One region of the Glaciihabitans sp. INWT7 genome, then DNA from elsewhere that is predicted to be linked to it. Evidence: predicted binding sites of a transcription regulator. Region 1 holds the regulator's gene; each other region holds the start of a gene.
The links. Region 1 encodes HrcA, which represses chaperone genes, less so after heat shock. Its sites were predicted from a motif close to TTNGCACTCGNNNNNNNCGAGTGCNAA; they were not measured.

Region 1 (4,494 bases):
GCGCCTCCGCTCCCCCGACCGTGATCCGCTCACCGACGGTCGCGGAGACCAGCTCTTCGCTCAGGTAGAAGTGGGCCATGCGATCAGATGTTGAGGAACCGGTCGCGCAGCTTCTGGAACAGGCCCTGCTGGAAGTGCGTGAGCGTCGGTGCCGCGGCCTTGCGAGTGCTCGCGAACTGCTTGATGAGATCCTGCTCCTTGTGACTGAGCTTCACCGGGGTCGTCACCTGCACTCCGATCTTGAGGTCACCACGCCCGCTGCCGCGCAGGTGGGTAACGCCGCGATCCTTGATCGTGATGACCTCCGCGCTCTGGGTACCGGGACGGATGTCGACCGCGACCTCGCCATCGAGCGTCTTGAGCGTCGCCCTGGTGCCGAGGATGGCGTCCGTCATCTGCACCTCGAGGGTCGCGAGGATGTCGTCACCGTTGCGGCTGAACACGTCGTGATGGCGAACCTTGATCTCGAGGTAGAGATCACCGGCGGTGCCGCCGGCCGGACCGACCTCACCCTGGTTGGGCATCTGCAGGCGCAGTCCGGTGTCGACCCCGGCGGGGATATCGACCGGGATGCTTCGGCGCGCCCGAACGCGACCCTGGCCCTGGCAGGTGGGGCAGGGGTTCGGGATCACGGTGCCGTAGCCGCGGCAGGTGCCGCACGGGCTCGATGTCATCACATTGCCAAGCAGGCTGCGCACAGTGCGCTGGATCTGCCCGCTGCCGTGGCAGATGTCGCAGGTGACCGGGGTGGTCCCCGGCGCGCAGCACGAGCCATCGCAGGTCTCGCAGAGCACGGCGGTGTCCACCTCGATGTCGCGGGTCGTGCCGAAGATGATCTCCTCGAGGTCGACCTCCACGCGCACGAGGGCGTCCTGTCCGCGTTCGCGGCGCGAGCGTGGCCCACGGGTCTGCCCACCGCCGAAGAAGGATTCGAAGATGTCACCGAAGCCGCCGAAGCCCTGTCCACCCTGCCCACCGAAACCGGTCTGGGGTCCGAGGTCGTACTGCTGGCGCTGCTGCGAATCGGAGAGCACGTCGTAGGCGTGCGTGACGAGCTTGAACTGCTCCGAGGCATCCGCTCCGGGGTTCACGTCGGGATGCAGTTCCCGCGCGAGGCGACGGTACGCCTTCTTGATCTCGTCTGTCGTCGCGCTGCGGTCGACACCGAGTACTTCGTAGTGGTCAGCCAATCAAATTCCCTTTGGTGTTCAGTCCTCGCCGAGCAGGCGGGACAGGTAGCGGGCGACAGCTCTCACTGCCGCGATGTTGTTCGAATAGTCCATGCGGGTGGGGCCGATCACGCCGAGGCGTGACACTTCCCCACCGGAAGTGGCGTAACCGGTGGTCAGCACCGAGGTCTCCCCCAGGCCGAAGGAGGCATTCTCCTTGCCGATCGACACCGAGAAGCCGTTCTGGTCCGGCTCCATCTCGCCGAACAGCCGCAGCAGCGTCACCTGCTCCTCGATCGCCTCGAGAACAGGGTAGATGCTGCCGCTGAAGTCTTCCTCGGTGCGCACCAGGTTCGCAGTCCCGGCCATGACCAGCCGGTCCTGGCGGTTGGCGAGCACCTGTTCGATGAGGGCCGATGCGATCCGGCCGACCGCCGGGGCCTCCGCCGGCGAGAACTGCTCGGGCAGCTGCGCCAGCTTCTCGGCGGCCTCCGCGAGCCCGAGTCCGCCCAGACTCGCGTTCAGCCGGGATCCGAGCTGGGAGAGGAATTTCTCCTCAAGCTCGTCTGAGACGTCGAGCAAGCGCTGCTCCACTCGGCCGGTGTCGGTGATCAGCACGGTCATGACACGGGACGAAGCGAGGCGCACGAGTTCGACGTGGCGGATGCGCGAGCGAGAAAGCGAGGGATACTGCACGAGCGCGACCTGGTTGGTGAGCTGCGACAGCAACCGCACAGTGCGTCCGAGCACCTGGTCGAGGTCGGCGGATGACCCGAGAAAGGTCTCGATAGCGGTGCGCTGCGCGGGGCTGAGCGGTCGCAGATCGGCGAGCTGGTTCACGAACACGCGGTAGCCCTTGTCCGTGGGGATGCGCCCGGACGAGGTGTGCGGCGCCGCGATGAGCTCCTCCTCTTCGAGCAGCGCCATGTCGTTGCGGATGGTCGCTGCCGAGACTCCGAAGGAGTGGCGATCCACGATGGATTTGGATCCCACCGGCTCGCGCGACGCGACGTAGTCCTGCACGATGACGCGCAGCACGTCGAGGCCTCGCTCCGACACCATGCTCATCACCCCGCTCTCTCCGCCACCGTAACTTCGCGCTGCCCACCCTTGGCACTCGCGTGTGCAGACTGCCAATTGTACCGTGACACACCCTGACGAAGGCATTGCATGCATGGCGAGGAGGGCGCTACCTTATGCATGTGCTCGTGCAGCGCCCTCAGTCGAGGGCCCAGCGAGACACCGCCCGAAGTCTTTCCTCGCCAGCTCGCAGGATCGATCCGCTCACCGAAAGGCTCTGCACATGACCGACCCCATCTCCACGCCGGCTGCACCGCAACCGGCTGCGCCCCTCACCGAGGCTGAGGACCGCCAGTGGGCGTCGTTCGCACACCTCGGGGGCATCATCGGCTTCCTGCCCTCGCTGATCATCTGGCTCGTCTTCAAGGACCGTGGTCGTTTCACCAACACCGAAGGCAAAGAGGCACTGAACTTCCAGATCACGATGGTGGCCGCGTACATCGTCGGATCGATCCTGAGCGTCATCGTCATCGGATTCCTGATCACACTCGCTGCGGCGATCGTCTCGATCATCTTCTCGATCATCGGCTTCACCAAGGCCAAGGACGGCATCGCGTACCGTTACCCCTTCGCCATCCGCCTCATCAAGTAATCAGCTCTTCAGCAAGCCCGGCCGCACGCGGCCGGGCTTGTGTGTTTAATGGGCGCATGTCAGAAACCACGCCGAACCCGTACCAGACGCCGACGCCATTCAGTCCGAGCGACGAAAAGCTCTGGGCGATGCTCGTTCACCTCGGCGGGATCTTCTTCCACTTCCTGCCGGCACTGATCGGTTACCTGGTTCTGCGCGACCGCGGTCCATTCGTGCGCGAACACACCCGCACGGCGCTCAATTTCCAACTCACCGTTCTTCTCGGCTACGTCGTAGGACTGTTCACCCTCTGGCTGTTCGTTGGCGCGATCATCATCCTGGCCGTCGCCGTGCTCGACATCGTTTTCAGCATCATCGCCGCGATCGCCGCCAACCGGGGCGAGTGGTACACCTACCCGGTGGCCGTGAAGTTCATCTCGGCCTAGGGCTAGTCGAGCAGCCGCCGCACCACCGCATCGGCGAGCAGGCGCCCGCGCAGCGTCAACACGAGCAAGCCGCGCACGGCGGACGCGCCGTCGACGAGTCCGTCGCCGATTAGTCCCGCAACGGCGGTGCGTGCGCCCGCCGGGAGCTCGGCGATGACCAGCCCCTCTCGGATGCGCGTGCCGAGCAGCACGCCCTCAACCCGCCGGGTCTCCTCGTCGAGGGTCTCTCGCCCGGCCCCGGGCGACAGACCAGCGCCGATCCGGTCGGCGTAGGCAGCAGGATGCTTCACGTTCCACCAGCGCACCCCGCCGACATGGCTGTGCGCCCCGGGACCGATCCCCCACCAGTCATGGCCCTGCCAGTAGGCGAGATTGTGCCGCGACCGGTGCTCGGCGAAATCCCCCGATGACTCGCGCGCCCAATTGCTGACCTCGTACCAGCCGTAGCCGGCGGAACCGAGCAACTCGTCTGCGAGCTCGTACATGTCTGCCTGAAGATCTTCGTCAGGCTGTGCCACATCGCCCCGACGGATCTGCCGCGCGAGCTTCGTTCCGTCCTCCACGATGAGCGAATAGGCCGAGAGGTGGTCCGGATGCTGGGCGATGGCGTGCTCGAGCGACACCCGCCAATCTTCGAGGGATTCCCCCGGTGTGCCATAGATGAGATCGAGGCTCACCTCCAGTCCGGCGTCGCGGGCCCACTGCACCACGAGAGGCACCCGCTCGGGGTCGTGAGTACGCTCGAGAGTCGCGAGCACGTGCGGCACGGCCGACTGCATGCCGAAAGACACGCGCGTGAACCCCGCGTCCGCGAGGGATCGGAGGTAGGCGGCATCCACTGAATCGGGGTTCGCCTCGGTGGTGACCTCCGCGCCGCGCTCCAGTCCCCAGGTCTGCCTGACCGCCGCGAGCATTGCGGTGAGATCGGTGACCGGAAGCATGGTGGGTGTGCCCCCGCCGAAGAACACGGTGGAGACCTTGCGGCTCGGGAGCAGCACCCGATCGAGGATGTCCCGCGCGAGGGCGACCTCGGCGATCGCCTGTCCGGCGTAGTCCGTGCGCTTCGCTCCGCGCAGCTCGTCGGAGGTATAGGTGTTGAAGTCGCAGTACCCGCAGCGCACGCGGCAGAACGGCACGTGGAGGTACACGCCGAAATTGCGTTCAGCGGCACCGACGGTGACGGAGGCGGGCAGCGCGCCGTCGGACGGCGCCGGATCGGCGAGCGGGA
Region 2 (4,494 bases), 890 kb from region 1:
GCTGACGGTACGTCCGCCGGATGCCACCCCTGGCGAACACCCCGCCCCTCGCATGGCCGCCAACCGTCACAAACGGCTGGCTACCCGCCCCCGAACGAGCTGTTGCTGACGGTACGTCCGCCGGATGCCACCCCTGGCGAGCACCCCGCCCCTCGGTCATTGCCGCCAACCGTCACAAACCGGCGGCCACCGCCCCCGAAAGAGCCGTTACTGACAGACTGACACCGGCAACCTGCCCGACCCCAGGGTCAGCGAGAAGGTCACCGCGCCATCCGCCACAAACCGCTGTCCACTGCCGCCCAGAGAGCTTTTACTGACGGACCGGCCGACGGGTGCCCTCTCCTTGCGAGCACCCTGCCCCTCGCATGGCCGCCAACCGTCACTAACGGCTGGCCACCGCCCCCGAAAGAGTTGTTACTGACGGATCGGCCGACGGGTGCACTCCCCTGCCGGGCACCAGCCCCGGGCATGGCCGCCAACCGTCACAAACGGCTGGCCACCCGCCCCCGAAAGAGCCGGTACTGACGGACTTACGCCGGCAACCTGCCCGACCCCAAGGTCAGCGAGAAGGTCACCGCGCCATCCGTCCCAAACGCCCGGCATGAGCGCCCGTCGGAACGATCCCTGACAGTTCAGTAGGCACAAGGGGACCCCTTCACTGCGCAGCCCCATCCCCGCGGGTGAGCCGCGAATCGTCGCAAACTGTCCCGGAGATCGGCCGGGCGAGCAGTTTCTGACGGATCGCCTGGGTGACCTGGACGACCTGGCGCCGTGGCGACCTGGGCGACGTGGAGCCCTACGGCACACGGCACACGGCACACGGCACACGACGCACGACACACGACACACGACACACGACACACGACACACGACACACGACACACGACACACGACACACGGCACACGGCACACGACGCACGACGCAGGGCACACGACGCACGACGCAGGGCACACGACAGCAGGGCGCCTCCCGAAGGAGACGCCCTGCTGTGTGGTTCTTGCCGTGCTGGCGAGACTTAGAAGTCCATGCCGCCCGACGGGTCGCCCATCGGTGCTGCAGCCTTCTCGGGCTTGTCAGCGACGACGACCTCGGTGGTGAGGAACAGGCCGGCGATCGACGCTGCGTTGAGCAGGGCCGAGCGGGTGACCTTCACCGGGTCGTTGATTCCGGCGAGGAGCATGTCGACGTACTCGCCGGTCGCGGCGTTGAGGCCGTGTCCGGTGGGCAGGTTGCGCACCTTCTCGGCGACGACGCCGGACTCGAGACCGGCGTTGAGTGCGATCTGCTTGAGCGGGGCATCCACTGCGACCTTGACGATGTTCGCTCCGGTCGCCTCGTCACCCGTGAGACCGGTGAGGGCCTCGGAGGCGAAGGCGATTGCGCCGGCCTGGATGAGGGCGACGCCACCACCGGCGACGATGCCCTCTTCGACGGCGGCCTTCGCGTTGCGAACGGCGTCCTCGATGCGGTGCTTGCGCTCCTTGAGCTCGACCTCGGTCGCGGCTCCGGCCTTGATGACTGCAACGCCACCGGCGAGCTTCGCGAGACGCTCCTGGAGCTTTTCACGGTCGTAGTCGGAGTCGGTGTTCTCGATCTCTGCACGGATCTGCTTGACGCGACCGGCGATGGCCTCGGCGTCGCCGGATCCCTCGATGATCGTGGTCTCGTCCTTGGTGACGACGACCTTGCGGGCACGGCCGAGCAGGTCGAGGGTGGCGTTCTCGAGCTTGAGTCCGACCTCCTCGGAGATGACCTGACCACCGGTGAGGATGGCGATGTCCTGCAGCTGCGCCTTGCGACGGTCGCCGAAGCCCGGAGCCTTGACGGCGACGGACTTGAAGATGCCGCGGATCTTGTTGACGACGAGAGTCGCGAGAGCCTCGCCATCCACGTCCTCGGCGATGATGAGGAGCTGCTTGCCCGACTGGATGACCTTGTCGACGACCGGGAGGAGGTCCTTGATGTTGGAGACCTTGGAGTTGACGATCAGGATGTAGGGGTCTTCGAAGACCGCTTCCTGACGCTCCGGGTCGGTGACGAAGTACGCCGACAGGTAACCCTTGTCGAAGCGCATTCCCTCGGTGAGTTCGAGCTCGGTGCCGAAGGTGTTCGACTCCTCGACGGTGACAACACCCTCCTTGCCGACCTTGTCGATCGCTTCCGCGATGAGGGCACCGATCTCGGGGTCCCCGGCGGAGATGGATGCGGTGGCCGCGATCTCTTCCTTGGTCTCGATCTCCTTGGCACCGGCGACGAGCGCGGCGATGACGGCCGTGACGGCCTTGTCGATTCCGCGCTTGAGGCTGATCGGGTCGGCGCCGGCCGCGACGTTGCGCAGTCCTTCGCGCACGAGGGCCTGGGCGAGAACAACGGAGGTGGTCGTGCCGTCTCCGGCGACGTCATCCGTCTTCTTCGCTACCTCTTTGACGAGCTCCGCACCGATCTTCTCGTAGGGGTCGTCGAGTTCGATCTCTTTGGCGATGGAGACACCGTCGTTCGTGATGGTGGGGGCGCCCCACTTCTTCTCGAGAACGACGTTGCGGCCGCGCGGGCCGAGGGTCACCTTGACGGCGTCGGCCAGGATGTTGAGGCCGCGCTCGAGGCCGCGACGGGCCTCCTCGTTGAAAGCAATGATCTTTGCCATGTGTGTTTTTCGTCCTTCCGGGACGTCATGTAAGCAACAGCTATTGGCACTCTCAATAAGGGAGTGCTAAATGATTCTGGCACTCTCCCCCTGAGAGTGCAAGTGAGCTTCGAGGTCGTGCGGCTCTAGCCGGGAGCGACGACGGACACGGATCCCGCCGTGGGAACCAGCTCGATCCAGGTGTTGCCGACGGCGAGGAGCACCGGCGCCCCGGCGTCATCGGCGAGATGGATCGGATCCGTCGCCGATGCCTTTGTCCAGCTGGCGTGAACTGTGCGGCCACCGGAGGAGATCCAGGCCTCGCCGGAGCCCATCAGGTTCGTCTTCGGCACGTTCTGGTCGACGGTCACCGTGACCCGCATGACGACGACATTCGTGGTGGAGAGTTGCGCCCCCGCGCTGTCGAGGTCGGGGCCGGTGCCCTGGGACCGGAGGAAGACGGCCTTGGCGGCATCCCACGTCCAGCTTCCGCTGGTCACACCGGAGAACGCGTAGCTGATCGCCGCGGTCGGCGTCCCGGCGGTAGCCGCGGTCGACGTGGGGGCGGAGGCGTACTGGAACTGCTGAGCCGGGGCGGGGATGTCAGCGTGCTGGGCGAGCAATTCCGGGGCCTTGACGAGCACGTTGTGGGGTGCCGCCTTCGTCGGGGTGCGGAAGAAGGTGCTCGCCGTGTCCGCCTGGCCATGGATGGCGTTGTATACGGGAGTCTTGCGCATCAGGTCGACGAAGCGTTGCTGCCCGCCGGAGTAGCAGATGATGCCGCCGAGCGGCGAGACGATGTCCGGATCCATCGGACGGATGGAGCGCACCGGACCGATGAGGGCGGGAATGCTGGACTGCCAGACGGCGACATAGCGGGTGAGGCCGCCCTCGACCAGTTCCTGATAGACGAGGTCGGTGCTCTCGAGGCCGATCTGCGGTCGCGCCGAGGGCAGGTTGTCGATCTTCGCCGCGATCGATGCATGGTCGAGGGATCCCGCGGGCACTGTCGTTCCACGCAGTGGCGCGACCGAGGTGGGCGGCGCGGTGACCGTCGGTGTGAGGCTCGGGGTCGGGCTCGCCGAGGGCGTCGTCTTCTGCGGAACGCAGCCCGACATGCACAGGCCGAGCCCGATCGCGAGAGTCAGCGAGAGCAGTGCGCGCCCCCGTGCCGACGTATCCCCCATGCGCACACCATAGCCGCGCTCGGCGGCGAGGTGCGGGCCATTGGACCCTATTGGGCCAGGCGCACCGATTCGGCCTGCGGGCCCTTGTTTCCGGTGCCGACTTCGAAGGTCACTTTCTGCCCCTCTTCGAGCACCTTGTAGCCACCCATGTCGATCGCGGAGTAGTGGACGAAGACATCCTGCCCGCCACCGTCCTCCGTGATGAAGCCGTAGCCCTTTTCAGCGTTGAACCACTTGACGGTTCCGTTCGCCATCGAATACTCCCTGTGTTTCGCCTCCGGCTGCCGCTGTCAGCAACCAATCCCAGATAGTAATGGCGATTCGGGCAAATCGGAACGAATTAAACCTCAGCGAAACACGGCATGGCGGATCAGCCCGCGGGAAGCACGTAGTCGCTGCCGAGCACCACGGTGATCGGCGATCCGGGGTAGGCCGCGGAGAGGCGGATCTCCCCGATCTTGAGCGACAACACCATCGCGCGTGCCGCCGCTTCGTTCGCGGCGTCGCTGTAGTACACGACGGTCTTGGTGATGTCGGTGGAGCCGGCGTTCGTGCGCGATCCGATCTGCTCGGATGCTCCCGCCCAGCCCTGCTTGACGAGGTCGTTCCCGGCAGCGGTCGCGAGCCCCTTGGTGGTGGTGCCGTTCAGCACGGTGATCGCCAGTGAAGGATCGATCTTCGGC
Region 3 (4,494 bases), 1.0 Mb from region 1:
CCTTGCCGTCAGTGGTGGTGCTGCCCGTGGATGCACAGGCGCTGAGAAGAAGCGCGCTGACACCGAGGATCGCAATACCGCTGATGGTGGACTTGAGGGCCCGTGAGCGGGAGGCCTTAGCCTTCGCGAAAACGCTCATGATGCTCCTTGCGTTGAGTTGTGATGAGGACGTGACAATACGGGGTACTGCACTGCTATCGAAGGTATTGCCCCGGAGGTCTCGAAACAATACGTGCGTGTTACAGCCACGTAACACGGCCGAATCGTTACTTTCCGTTACGTTGAGATCGTTCTCCGGTCGAAAAGCTCCGTTTTCGGCGCGAGCCACGCCGTCTTCTGCCACCAGCGGCGTCAGCCGGCCAGAATGTCGCCGACGCGCGCGAAGCGTCCGGCGGGGTCGTAGCGGTAGAGCCCGAAGTGCACGGGACTCGTGTCGCCGTTGGCGTCGAATGTGGTGGCGCCCGAGATTCCGTCGTAGTCGATGTCGGCGGATGTCTTCAGCACGCCGACACACTCGCTGAAAGTAGTGCACTCGATTCCTCCGCCCGACACCTCTCGCAGGTTGGACGCGATCGCTGAGCCGCTCGCATCCTTCGCCACCGTCGCCGCGAGGGCGGCGAGAATCGTGGCGTCATAGGCTTCCTCGGCATACTGCAGGTCGGTGACCGCCGGTGCGAGAGCCGCGACACGCGCGACGAAGGCGGGAGTCGGCTGCGCCCCCTCGAGGATGCCGTTCACGCCCGCCAGCGTGCCGACCGGCAGGGCCTGGGAGTAGTCCGCGGTGTTCTGTCCGGTGAGCCAGAGTTTCGCTCCGCCGAATCCCGCCGCCGTCAGCTGAGTGATCATTGCCGTGTTCTGCGCCATTGCGCTGAACGGGCTCACGAAGACGACGTCGTCTGGTTTCGAGCTCTTCACCGCGGCGATGATGGGCGCAAGGTCCTTCGTGGTCGCATCGATCTTCTGCACAGCCACCACGCCTCCGGATGCCGCAAGTGCCGCCCGCATCGTGCCGAGAACCGCCCGACCCATGTCGTCATCGAAGTAGACGATCGCGATGCGGGCCCTTCCGCCACCGATGGTCTTCGCGAGGGCGTCCCCTTCCAGGGCTGAAGAGCCGATCGTGCGAAAGAAATAGCCGCCGGATGCCACAGAACTGAGACGCATGGCGGTGGCGGCGGGAGAGATCATCGGCAGCTTCGCCGCGACGAGCTTCGGGATGACCCTCTCGGCCAGCACCGATGACGACGGCCCGACGAGCACGTCGGCCTTCGCGGTCACGAGGTCGGCGATCGACGCCTCGATGGTCGCGGTGGAGACATCGCCGGAGTCCCGGGCGAGCACTTCGACGGGTTTGCCGAGCACGCCACCGGCATCGTTGATCTCCTTGACGGCCACCGCGACACCCGCGGCCTGTGCGCCGCCGAGATAGGACTGGGTGCCGGTGCTGGGGAAGAGAGTGCCGATGCGCAGTACCCCGTCGCCCGATGGCGTAGCCGTCGATGTGGCCGACGGTGCCGACGGAAGTGGCGTGGGGGTTGCGACAGAGCAGGACACGAGCGCAAGGCAGAACACCACTCCAGAGACGGCAGCGAGAAGCGTTCGGGAGCGCGACATGATGGTCCTTCGGGTAGATCGGGTATGTCGAACCCTACAGTTCGGTCACTGGGCCGGCAGCGAGGCGCGACGTGCCCGCGGCGCCGAGACGAAGATGTCGACGGTGAGGATCGTGAGCGCAACCCAGACGAGGGCGAATCCAATCCAGCGCGCGGGCGGCATGTCCTCCCCCAGCACGAAAGCACCCACCACGAACTGGAGCACCGGCGCGAGGTACTGGGTGAGCCCGAGGTAGACGAGGGGCAGTCGTCGCGCGGCGGCGGCGAAGAGCAGAAGGGGAACCGCGGTCACGACACCCGCACTCACGAGGAGAAGCGTGTGGGCGAGGCTCACCGTGCCGAAGGTGAGGCCGGCACTGGTGCCGACGACGGCAAGCTGCACGATCGCGACCGGTGCGAGCCAGGCCGTCTCGAGCGTGAGCCCGCTCACGGCATCCACCGCTGGGCCCACTCGCTTCTTGATGAGCCCGTACAGCCCGAAGGAGAAGGCGAGCACAAGCGAGATCCACGGCAACGTCCCGTAGTTGAATGCGAGCACGACGACCGCGACGAGGCTCGTGCCGACGGCGATCCACTGCGCAATCCGCAATCTCTCCCGCAGGAAGAGCACCCCGAGCAGAACTGTGACGATGGGATTGATGAAGTAGCCGAGGGATGCCTCGATCACCTTGCCATCGAGCGTCGCGAAGACGTAGACCTGCCAGTTGACGAAGATGAAGACCGCGGCGAGACCCATGGTGAAGACGATGCGCGGCTGGCGCAGGATCGCGACGAGCGCGGGCCATTTGCGCGTGACGGTGATGATCATCGCGCAGAACACCAGGGAGAACAGGATGCGAAGCCCAACGATCTCGAAGGCGCCCGAGGGTTGGAGCAACAGGAAGTAGAGCGGCAGGATGCCCCAGAGCGCGTAGGCCGCGACGGCCATCACCACACCCGATCGCTCCGTGGACTGTTCGGGGGTTCGCGAGCTGGACATCATGGGGATGTTACGGCACAAAAGAGAAGGGGCCCATTCCGAGGTGATCGGAATGGGCCCCTTCGTGAAGAAGTGGTCTTAGTGGGTGACGACCGCGAGCACGTCGCGAGCCGAAAGCACGAGCAGGTCTTCCCCGCCGTACTTGACCTCGGTCCCACCGTACTTGGAGTAGATGACCTTGTCGCCGACGGCGATGTCGAGGGGGATGCGGTTGCCGTTGTCGTCGATGCGACCCGGTCCCACAGCGACGACCTCGCCCTCCTGGGGCTTCTCCTTCGCGGTGTCCGGGATGACGAGACCGGATGCAGTGGTCTGCTCGGCTTCGACCTGCTTGATGACAATGCGATCTTCGAGCGGCTTGATGGAGACTGCCACGGTTGACCTCTTTCTTGAAGTACTTCGAAATCTGGAGGGTTAGCACCCTCCCGAGGAGAGTGCCAGATGTAGCTTAGCCGCGCGTTAGCACTCCTGCAAGGTGAGTGCCAATCGGTGGCTTGGTACGGTGGGTCGATGGATTCCTCAGAGCTCGTCGAACTGCTTTCCAGCGACGGCCTGAGACTGCTGGATTCGCTGCCCGAATGGCAGTCCAACTCGGATCTGCTGAAGACGGTGAACGACCTCCGTCGGGCCGGCCACTCTGCCGGCCTCGTGGCAGCGGTGCTCAGCCAGTCGAAACTGCGCGCAAAGGCGGCGGCCAAGTTCGGGCCCTTCGCCGGGCGGATGCTCTTCACCGAGGCCGGGCTAGAGCAGTCGACCCGCCTGCGGGTAGCCGCCCTGCATGCCGGGCGGTTCCAGGCCGCAGGTCTCCAGCGCGTCGCCGACCTGGGCAGCGGGATCGGGGGCGACGCGCTCGCGCTCGCCTCGCTGGATCTCGAGGTGACCGCCGTCGAACTCGACGAGGTGACCGCGGCGATCGCCGCGTACAACCTCGCGCTCTGGCCGAATGCCACGGTCGTGCACGCCGACGTCACCGGCTTCGATCTCGAGGGCTTCGACGGGGTCTACCTCGACCCCGCCCGACGCACCGCCGGCCACCAGAACACCTCGCGCCTCTCGGACCCCGCCGACTATTCGCCGACCCTCGATTTCGCCTTCGGTATCGCCGACCATCTCCCCACCGGGATCAAACTCGGACCCGGCATCGACCGCGACCTCATCCCCCCGGAAGCTGAAGCGCAGTGGGTGTCCGTCGATCGCGACGTGGTCGAACTCGGGCTCTGGTTCGGCAGCCTCGCACGCCCGGGCATCCGGCGCTCCGCCCTCGTGATCGGCGAGCACGGCACCGCAGAGCTCGCCTCCACCGGCGACAGCATCGATGTCGAGACCGGCACACTCGGCAGCTACCTGTACGAGCCGGATGGCGCGGTCATCCGCTCCCGGCTGATCGGCGATCTCGGCCGGCGCATCGGTGCGACCATGCTGAGCGACGGCATCGCCTACCTCACCTGCGACACCGCGATCGAGACGCCTTTTGCGGCGTGCTTCCGCGTGGTCGAGACCTTCCCGCTCGACGAACGTCGACTGAAGAAGGAACTAGCGGCACGAGGGATCGGTTCGCTCGAGATCAAGAAGCGAGGGGTGGATGTCGATCCCGCGGCATTCCGTCGCAAGCTGTCGCTGCACGGCCCGCAGTCCGCGACACTGGTGCTCACCCGGGTGGCGGGTCGGCATACCGCTCTTCTCTGCGAGCGAGTCACCTTCCGTTCCTGAGGCGTCGGCACACGGCACGGGGATGAACACGACGAAGGGTCCGCCTCCCGAAGGAGACGGACCCTGACTGTCGAAAGCGGAGCGTCTAGTAGTTGTTCGAGTCGAACGCGCCGTTGGCTCCGCCGATGGCGAAGAGGGCGATCCAACCGATCAGGGCGATGATCGCAATGACCAGACCCACGATTCCGGTGA

Region 2: the regulator HrcA is predicted to act here: its motif matches at 2,689-2,715, upstream of groL (chaperonin GroEL).
Region 3: the regulator HrcA is predicted to act here: its motif matches at 3,052-3,078, upstream of groES (co-chaperone GroES).

The regions. Positions count from the first base shown of each region.
Region 1 covers NZ_CP043653.1:1,895,857-1,900,350, forward strand. Annotated here, with positions in the region: gene F1C58_RS09195 (16S rRNA (uracil(1498)-N(3))-methyltransferase) at 1-79, opposite strand, end outside; gene dnaJ (molecular chaperone DnaJ) at 84-1,190, opposite strand; gene hrcA (heat-inducible transcriptional repressor HrcA) at 1,209-2,231, opposite strand; gene F1C58_RS09210 (DUF4870 domain-containing protein) at 2,473-2,841, shown strand; gene F1C58_RS09215 (DUF4870 domain-containing protein) at 2,898-3,266, shown strand; gene hemW (radical SAM family heme chaperone HemW) at 3,269-4,494, opposite strand, start outside.
Region 2 covers NZ_CP043653.1:2,785,378-2,789,871, forward strand. Annotated here, with positions in the region: gene groL (chaperonin GroEL) at 1,017-2,645, opposite strand; gene F1C58_RS13410 (DUF3048 domain-containing protein) at 2,771-3,811, opposite strand; gene F1C58_RS13415 (cold-shock protein) at 3,859-4,065, opposite strand; gene F1C58_RS13420 (LytR C-terminal domain-containing protein) at 4,182-4,494, opposite strand, start outside.
Region 3 covers NZ_CP043653.1:2,917,332-2,921,825, forward strand. Annotated here, with positions in the region: gene F1C58_RS14035 (ABC transporter substrate-binding protein) at 1-139, opposite strand, end outside; gene F1C58_RS14040 (ABC transporter substrate-binding protein) at 352-1,614, opposite strand; gene rarD (EamA family transporter RarD) at 1,660-2,595, opposite strand; gene groES (co-chaperone GroES) at 2,671-2,967, opposite strand; gene F1C58_RS14055 (class I SAM-dependent methyltransferase) at 3,103-4,302, shown strand; gene F1C58_RS14060 (hypothetical protein) at 4,388-4,494, opposite strand, start outside.